DNA from 3 places in the Klebsiella sp. genome. Region 2 is predicted to be linked to each of the others. Evidence: predicted binding sites of a transcription regulator. Region 2 holds the regulator's gene; each other region holds the start of a gene.
What was found. The regulator CRP, encoded in region 2, controls carbon source genes, mostly activating them, when cyclic AMP is high. The targets are predictions, from matches to a motif close to ATGTGANNNNNNTCACAT.
Positions count from the first base shown of each region.

Region 1: a site for CRP is predicted at 1,664-1,681, ahead of deoC (deoxyribose-phosphate aldolase). Genes of this name have one in related genera too.
Region 3: a site for CRP is predicted at 1,435-1,452, ahead of pth (aminoacyl-tRNA hydrolase). Genes of this name have one in related genera too.

Region 1 covers NZ_JAPUEW010000042.1:67,511-70,655, reverse strand. Annotated here, with positions in the region: gene QVF11_RS12275 (trans-sulfuration enzyme family protein) at 1-317, opposite strand, end outside; gene deoC (deoxyribose-phosphate aldolase) at 846-1,589, opposite strand; gene QVF11_RS12265 (GntR family transcriptional regulator) at 1,791-2,609, opposite strand; gene QVF11_RS12260 (HAD-IIB family hydrolase) at 2,866-3,145, shown strand, end outside.
Region 2 covers NZ_JAPUEW010000079.1:18,247-21,391, forward strand. Annotated here, with positions in the region: gene QVF11_RS23380 (phosphoribulokinase) at 1-450, shown strand, start outside; gene QVF11_RS23385 (OsmC family protein) at 506-910, opposite strand; gene crp (cAMP-activated global transcriptional regulator CRP) at 1,215-1,847, shown strand; gene QVF11_RS23395 (YccS/YhfK family putative transporter) at 1,899-3,145, shown strand, end outside.
Region 3 covers NZ_JAPUEW010000041.1:193,252-196,396, forward strand. Annotated here, with positions in the region: gene ychF (redox-regulated ATPase YchF) at 1-504, opposite strand, end outside; gene pth (aminoacyl-tRNA hydrolase) at 622-1,206, opposite strand; gene ychH (stress-induced protein YchH) at 1,479-1,754, shown strand; gene QVF11_RS11740 (MerR family transcriptional regulator) at 1,959-3,005, shown strand; gene dauA (C4-dicarboxylic acid transporter DauA) at 3,006-3,145, opposite strand, start outside.

The sequences.
Region 1 (3,145 bases), on a different contig from region 2:
GTTCCTCCATAGACACCTTTCATGGCGATAATATGGGCATCTTTTGGCAATAGTTCCATCACAATATTCGTGGCGGCCATTCCCGATGCCGTAGCGGTGGCATAAATCCCCCCTTCCAGTTCAGCAAGGGCAGATTCATAAGCTTTACGCGTTGGGTTAGAAACACGGGAATAACAAAAATCACCACCTTCGTGAAGGTTGGGTTGTATAAATGAGCTAGCCGTAACTATTGGTGTAAATATGGCATTGTTTACCGGGTCGGACTGGCTTCCTGCATGAACTGCCAGGGTAGCAATATCTTTAGTTCTTGTTTTCATAGGGTACACTCAAACTATTATTAGTCATAAAATATCGTGAGCTATATTTACGCTGCTTCCGAAGCTGGCGAATAAAACAGCAGCCAAAACTCCGCTTAATGGCTAAAAATAAATAGCCATTGGGTTGTGAACATCATGATTGTTATCCTTCAACCACAGTTAAAATGTATATTAGGCGGGGAAGAAAATCTTACCTATTTTCCCTCTAATAAGGCAAAAATGGAGAAAATTGTTCTCCACCAATCAAAGGATAACATCACTAACTGATTGATAAATAACAATTCAATTTCAAATGGTGATTTGAATCACAAAAAAAAAGGGAATAAATGCACTCTTTTACACCTCGAAAACATCTTTATCCGAGATCGCTACAGATGAAACTGGTACGTTCCGCTGAATGTAGTGAACGATAATCGACAGGCGAACAGTGTGCCCATTAGATATCCAATTTTTGGGGACAGCTCACTAGCGGGGAATTTTCTATATACAAACAGGCCCGGGATTGCCAACGGCATCCCAGGCGGGCAATTAGTAAGAACTTTTTGAATCGACGCTGCTGCTCTGAGCGCTCAGGCCCAGCACTTCCGGAGTGGAACGGTAGCCAATCCCCATCCGGTCGATGCCCATATCAATCAGTTGCAGGAAGTGTTCGCGGGTGCGAATGCAACCAGAGCCTTTGACCTTGCAGCGACCTTCTGCTGCCTTCATCATGACGGCAATAATTTCAGGCGTTGCCCCTTTGCTTTCCCCGCCGGTATAGAAGCCGGTTGAGGTTTTCACAAAATCAACACCAGCGCGGCAGGCATATTCGGTTGCTTTTGCCACCTGCTCGGCAGTGAGCGCATCTGTTTCAAAAATCACTTTAACCAGCGAGCCGTAGCGGTGGGCAACGTCTACAACCGCACGAATATCCTTTTCAAACTCTTCCCACATACCGCTGCGGATAAAGCCGTAGTTAGCGACAATATCCAGGTCTTCTACATCACCCTGCTGACAGATAATGTCGGCCTGCGCGGCTTTTGAAGCAGTAGACGAGTTGCCAAATGGGAAATCGCAGACCACGCAGATGCCTGTTCCCGTGCCTTTACACAACTCACGGGCAACGTCCAGATAAGCAGGGTTGATGCAGACCGTTTTGCATTTGTAATCAATCCCTTCCTGAATGTATTTGCGGACTTCTTGCAGGGTAAACTCAGGTTTCAGCACCGACTGGTCAATGTACTGGCCCAGTTCTGCGGGGGTCATATCTGCGGCTTTTTTATTCGGTTTCATAGCATAGTTCCTTTTAAGTGGCATTTTGTATCATTTGTATGATACATATCATGCAATATATGATGCCGGCTATGAGTTGATCCAGATCGAATTTTTGCAACGCGCGCGAGAGAAAAGGTGAAAAATGGAAGCACGCCGCAAGTTAGCGCAGAATGTATGACGGAGATAATTGGCAGAGAAAAAGAAAGGGCCGGAGCGGCCCTAGCGTTTTAGCTGACGGGAAAAATCGATTCGCGACTTGCCCGCATTCTGATTAGCATTGAAAAGATCGATCCTGAAGCTGCATTTATCGGCCCGGGTTACCGATGTGGTGTATTCAAAGACAAACCCCGTTTCGAGGAAGGAAATACGTTCTATCTGATATCCCGCCATCACTTTATCGTGGCACTGTAGATGGTGCGCCGCCGGTTTATTAATGATGATGGCATCAATATTTTCCGTCGCATGGGCGATATTCAGGCCATACTGGTTTTTCAGCACGTCATAGAGTGAGCCCACTTCAAAATCATGCTGCTCTATACCCTGACAAAGATTATAAGGAATCGCCGTTGTTTCAAGCAGTAGAGGCGTATCGTCGCCGTAGCGAACACGCCTAAGCAAAAAGACTTTTCTCTGGCCTTCCGGAAGATTTAATTTGTTGGCGACAACCTCATCGGCTTCAACAATGGCGGATTGCAACACCACCGAGCGGGGTTTAATTCCCTGCTCGCGCATGCTGTCGGTAAAGTTATACAGCGAGTTTAATTTGCGGTTAATTTTCTTGTCGGCAATAAATGAACCTTTCCCGCGCTGACGAACGATAAGCCCCTCATCCAGCAGCTCATTCATTGCCAGCCTGACAGTGGTTCGGCTGATTTTCAGGATGTCACATAGTTCGTTTTCAGTCACCATTTTGTCATTCACCCGGAACACGCCAAGTCGAATCTGATGCCGGATAAAAGAGGCGATCTGAGAGTACATTGATGGTCCGGCATCATCATTGAAGCGAAAGTTCTCTTTAATATAGAGTCCGGTGTCCATAGATTTCCCGTCATGTTAAAAATATGCCCTATACGTATCATACAATACATGACGCTGGCAGGAAACGGCAACGCGGTGATGAGAGCATCTTACCTGCCTGCTAACTGTGCGCTAACTCTTTGATATACCGGTTAACGATAGCGATTCACTGACATGGGGAGAGGTTTTAACCAGCTTAAGTGATAAACTCAGCAATTGAAGAGTTTCTCCACCATGAATCCCAAATTCTATCAGTTTTCAATGACGGTATATGCCGATGACTAAAATAAAGAAAACCCTTTATATCAGCGATCTTGACGGTACCCTGCTAAACAAAGAAGGAAAACTTTCCGCCTATACCCGCGAAGCCATTGGCAACTTCGCTAAAAATGGCGTTCTGTTTACTTGCGCCACCGGCAGAACGTTAAGCTCAGTCAAAATGCTGTTGGGCGATGCTAAGTTTTCCTGCCCGGGCGTATTCAGCGACGGTCTGTTAACCTTTGATATGCAGACCAACACCATTATTCAAGCCTCCGTCCTGCCGCAACGACTTATTG
Region 2 (3,145 bases):
CACAACGTCGCTGACCATGTTGACCTGCTGGTCGGGGTTGTGCCGATCGTTAACCTGGAGTGGATCCAGAAGCTTATCCGCGATACCAGCGAACGCGGCCACTCTCGTGAAGCGGTGATGGATTCCGTCGTTCGCTCGATGGAAGATTACATCAACTTCATCACCCCGCAGTTTTCACGCACTCACCTCAACTTCCAGCGCGTACCTACGGTGGATACGTCCAATCCATTTGCAGCCAAAGCAATCCCATCGCTGGATGAAAGCTTTGTCGTTATCCATTTTCGCAACTTACAGAATATCGATTTCCCCTGGCTACTGGCGATGCTTCAGGGCTCGTTTATCTCGCATATGAACACGCTAGTGGTACCGGGAGGGAAAATGGGGCTGGCCATGGAGCTTATCATGGCACCATTGGTCGAGCGGCTAATGGAAGGCAGGAAAATCAACTAACAAAAAACCCCGGTAGCGCAGCGCATGCCGGGGCGACGAGTTCGCGCAGTTCGGCTTATCCCTCGATCACTTCATAAGAGTGAGTTATGTTTACTGCTTTCTCCAGCATCAGCGCCACCGAGCAATATTTTTCCGCCGATAGGTCAACTGCGCGAGAAACGGCAGCATCTTTCAGCTCCTTACCAGTCACGATAAAATGCAGATTAATATGGGTAAACAGACGCGGTGCTTCCTCGCGACGCTCAGAAGTCAGCTTAACTTCGCAGTTAGTGACGTTATGGCGCCCCTTCTGCAGGATAGAAACCACGTCAATTGCACTGCATCCGCCCGCCGCCATCAGTACCATTTCCATCGGGCTTGGCGCTTTATCCCCGGAATTACCGTCCATCAGAATCTGGTGACCAGAAGCCGACTCACCAATGAAGGTTAACCCTTCAACCCATTTCACTCGCGCTTGCATAAATTTAACTCCAGGGCTGTAATTTTCCTGACAGATTACGCGCACATAACAATTCTCGCAACGGAAGGCGACCTAGGTCATGCTGAAGCGAGACACCAGGAGACACGCGGCGAAAGCTATGCTAAAACAATCGGGATGCTACAGTAATACATTGATGTACTGCATGTATGCAGAGGAGTTCACATTACAGGCTGCAGAAAATTTTCAGCCAGATTCCCAGGTATAGGGATTTAATACGATTGCATGCCCGGATGCCGTGTAGTGTCGGCGCCCGGAGATAGCTTATAACAGAGGATAACCGCGCATGGTGCTTGGCAAACCGCAAACAGACCCTACCCTTGAATGGTTCTTGTCTCATTGCCACATTCATAAGTACCCCTCAAAAAGCACGCTGATCCACCAGGGTGAGAAAGCAGAAACGTTGTACTACATCGTTAAAGGCTCCGTGGCTGTACTCATCAAGGATGAAGAAGGTAAAGAGATGATCCTCTCTTACCTCAACCAGGGCGATTTCATCGGTGAATTAGGCCTGTTTGAAGAAGGTCAGGAACGTAGTGCATGGGTACGTGCGAAAACCGCATGTGAAGTGGCCGAAATCTCCTACAAAAAATTCCGTCAGCTAATCCAGGTTAACCCGGACATCCTGATGCGTCTCTCTTCGCAAATGGCACGTCGCCTGCAGGTTACGTCAGAGAAAGTCGGTAACCTCGCCTTCCTTGACGTTACCGGCCGTATCGCTCAGACGCTGCTGAACCTGGCAAAACAGCCTGATGCGATGACCCACCCGGACGGCATGCAAATTAAAATTACCCGTCAGGAAATCGGTCAGATCGTTGGATGCTCCCGCGAAACCGTTGGCCGTATCCTGAAAATGCTGGAAGATCAAAACCTGATCTCCGCGCACGGCAAAACTATCGTCGTCTACGGTACCCGTTAAGTCGGCAAAACGGCGTATTGCATGGCAATACGCCGTTTTTGTTTCCCCCTCATGTGGCGCAGGCTGATTTACCACCCGGAAGTCAACTACGCACTGCGGCAAACGCTGGTGTTGTGTCTGCCGGTCGCAGTTGGACTTATTCTCGGACATTTACAGCAGGGCTTACTTTTTTCCCTGGTACCAGCCTGTTGCAACATTGCCGGTCTGGACACACCACATAAGCGCTTCTTTAAACGCCTGATTATTGGCGGCTGCCTGTTTGCTGGCTGTAGCCTGATTGTCCAGCTCCTGCTGCAACGCGAGATCCCTCTACCGCTTATTCTCACTGGCCTGGCGCTCATCCTCGGCGTTACTGCCGAAATCAGTTCACTGCACGCAAGACTCCTCCCCGCCTCGCTTATCGCAGCGATTTTTACACTAAGTCTCGCGGGCAACATGCCAATCTGGGAACCACTGCTAATCTACGCGCTCGGCACATTATGGTATGGCGTCTTTAACTGGTTCTGGTTTTGGCTATGGCGCGAACAACCGCTGCGCGAGTCGCTGAGCCTGCTCTACCGCGAACTGGCTAACTATTGCGAGGCCAAATACAGCCTGCTGACCCAGCATACGGACCCGGCCACCTCGCTGCCGCCGCTACTTAACCGCCAGCAGAAAGTGGTTGATCTGATTACCCAGTGTTACCAGCAGATGCATATGCTGGCGGCCAATCAACGCAACGACCACAAACGTCTGTTGCGCGCTTTTCAGGTGGGGTTGGATTTACAGGAGCATATCTCCGTTAGCCTGCATCAGCCGGAAGAAGTGCAGAAACTGGTGGAACGCAGTCACGCAGAAGCAGTGATTCGCTGGAATGCGCAAACCGTTGCCGCCCGCCTGCGTGAGTTGGCGGACGATCTTCTCTACCATCGTTACCCACAGCGCTTTCAGATGGATAAACAGATCGGCGCGCTGGAAAAAATTGCCTGGCAACATCCGGATAACCCGGTCGGCCAGTTCTGCGCCTGGCACTTCAGCCGTATAGCCCGGGTTCTGCGTACCCAGCGTCCTCTGTACACGCGTAACTTGATGGCGGATAAAACCCGACGTTTACCCCTGCTGCCAGCGCTGAGAAGCTACCTGTCGTTTAAATCTCCGGCGTTACGCAACGCCGCGCGCATCAGCGTAATGCTGAGCGCCGCCAGCCTGATGGGCAGCGCATTGCATCTGCCGAAACCCTACTGGATCCTGATGACGGTGCTTTTCGTGACGCAAAACGGCTACGGCGCGACGCGAGTGCGCATTGTTCACCGGGCGGC
Region 3 (3,145 bases), on a different contig from region 2:
GCATTTTTCCAGAGCAGCCTGCTCAGCTTTAGCGTCTTTATCGCCGCCTTTGGCCTTTTTCTGCACGCGGTGCAGGGCGCGCTCACAGGTGTCCAGATCGGACAGCGCCAGTTCGGTGTTGATAACTTCGATATCGTCAGCCGGATCCACTTTATTGTTAACGTGGATAATGTTGTCGTTTTCAAAGCAGCGCACCACGTGACCGATAGCTTCAGTTTCACGAATGTTGGTCAGAAACTGGTTACCCAGACCTTCGCCTTTAGACGCGCCTTTTACCAGACCTGCGATATCGACGAATTCCATGGTGGTTGGCAGGATACGCTGTGGTTTGACGATTTCAGCCAGTTTGTCCAGACGCGGATCGGGCATCGGAACGACACCGGTGTTCGGCTCGATGGTACAGAAGGGGAAGTTGGCCGCTTCAATACCCGCTTTGGTGAGCGCATTGAACAGGGTGGATTTGCCGACGTTGGGCAAACCGACGATACCGCATTTGAATCCCATGATTTAAATCACCTTAATCTTTGGATAATCAACCTGTTACAGTGAGCAGATTGTAGAAAAGTAAATAGCTTTGCCTATTATACACCGTGCGCGGCAAAAATTCCGCACGTCGACCGGTTATTGCGCTTTAAAAGCGTGCAATCGGTTGGTTGCTTTGGTGAGACCCTCTTTCAGCCAAACTTCGGTACAACGCACCGCTTCGTCAACAGCTTCATCAATGAGTTTCTGTTCGCTAACGGGCGGTTTCCCCAAAACAAAACCGACAACTTTATTTTTATCGCCCGGATGACCGATTCCCACACGTAAGCGGTGAAAGTTCGGGTTATTACCCAGTTTGTTGATGATGTCTTTCAGGCCATTATGGCCGCCATGGCCGCCGCCAAGTTTGAATTTAGCTACGCCGGGCGGCAGGTCGAGCTCATCATGGGCCACCAGAATTTCATCTGGATTGATGCGAAAGAAGGTTGCCATTGCCGATACGGCTTTACCGCTAAGATTCATAAAGGTGGTGGGTACCAGCAGACGAACATCTTCACCAGCAAGGTTAATCCGTGAGGTGTAGCCGAAGAATTTGCTCTCTTCGCGCAGCGGTGCGCGGTTGCGCTCAGCTAATAAATCTACATACCAGGCACCGGCGTTATGTCGGGTCGCTGCGTATTCAGCGCCGGGATTCGCCAGGCCGACAATCAATTTTATGGTCACTTTTCTGTCCTGAATGGGTCGTTCTCTGGCGCGTAGTGTACTGTCTGCGCGCGCAGTTGACAAAATTCTGCCAGCGAAACGCTGCGTGTCATGATGGTTTCGGGTTTGAACAATTAGAATTTGATGTAGTTCAGTAGGTTATTTGTAAACTTTTGTTGGTTTGATGTTCGCTTATGTGATCGTCCACGCAATCGCCTTATTGGTCATTGTCTATACTATACCTACAAGATTTGGGGATATTCCCATGCAACCCAAGGTTCCGGAGGTGACATATGAAACGCAGAAACGCTTCGTTACTCGGTAATGTGCTGATGGGGTTGGGGTTGGTCGTCATGGTTGTCGGCGTTGGTTACTCTATTCTAAACCAGCTTCCGCAGCTTGACCTGCCGCAGTTTTTTGCGCATGGCGCAATCTTAAGCATTTTTGTCGGCGCGGTTCTGTGGCTGGCAGGTGCGCGTATCGGCGGCCATGAACAGGTCAGCGACAGATATTGGTGGGTTCGTCACTACGACAAACGCTGCCGCCGCGATCAGCATCGCCACAGCTGAGTGAATTCCATTCCGCCAGCCGTTCATGACGGCTGGTGCGTTCTATCATAGCCTGGGCAGGCTATTCCTCTATTGTTGTCTAAATTCCCTTTCCGTTACCCTTTTCGAATACTACGGCGCGATCCAAATTCGTATACTTAGCACTTGACCCTGACGTAACGTCAGACAGCAGAGTGGCGTCACTGGTAAACGAAAGGAGCAGTCATGTTAATTCAGGTGGGAGAACTGGCGAAGCGTGCCGGAATAACCGTTCGCACGCTACATCACTATGAACAAACAGGATTGCTGACCCCTTCAGCCAGAAGCGCGGCGGGTTACCGGCTATACAATCTGGCGGCCGTTCAGCGGCTGCATATGATCAAGGTGTTGGCTCAGGCCGGGCTGGAACTCGCCACTATTAAGGACTATCTCGCCAGGGATGCTTTCTCGCTGTCTGACCTGCTGGTCAAGCAGATAACCACTCTTGATCGGCAGCTACAAACCATCTCAACGCTACGCGAACGGCTGGCGCTGCTGCGCGATGAGTTAGACAGGGGAAGCGACCCCGATCTGGAGTCCTGGCTACAGATGCTGGAGCTAATGAAAATGTACGATCGCTGGTTTAGTCAACAGGAACTACAGGTGCTGCCGTTCGCGGAGCAGGATGAGCAACGTAATCAAGCCTGGCGGGCGCTGGTTAATGAAGTTCAGGGATTAATGCGCAAGCAATGCCCGGCAGATGCCCCTCAGGCGATGAGTCTGGCGACACGCTGGATGGAACAGTTAGAGCAGGATACCGCCGGACGACCTGAATTTTTGACCCGGCTGAATGAAATGCATGCCGCCGAACCACAGATGTGCGAACAAACCGGCGTTACCCCGCAGATCATTGATTTTATCACTCACGCTTTTGCGGAAAGTAAGCTGGAGATCTGGGCGCGCTATCTGAACGCCGAGGAGCTGGCGTTTACCCGGCAGCACTATTTCGATCGGCTGATGGAATGGCCGGCGCTGGTGGCCGATCTGCATTATGCGTGTCGCGAACAGCTGAAACCAGCTTCATCGCAAGGACAGCATCTTGCACAACGCTGGCTGGCGTTGTTTCAATCTTACGCCGGAGATAACCCGCAAACTCAACAGAAATTTCGCAACGCGATGGAGCAGGAGCCGCATTTGATGAAGGGAACGTGGATGACTCCGGAGGTGCTTGCCTGGCTTCAGCAGGCTATAGGGGTGATGATGCGGCAGGCACAGGGGCCTGCCGCCAGGTAATTAAATGTCCGCCAGCGCGGCGTTACGATCCGGGTAAAAGCTCAGGCGACCCGCAATCGGTTTAACGCCTGCGCGCGCCAAAGTACGCAGCGGTTGAAACTCGAGGTTAGAGACGCGCAGCTCACAGCCTTCCGGCAGCT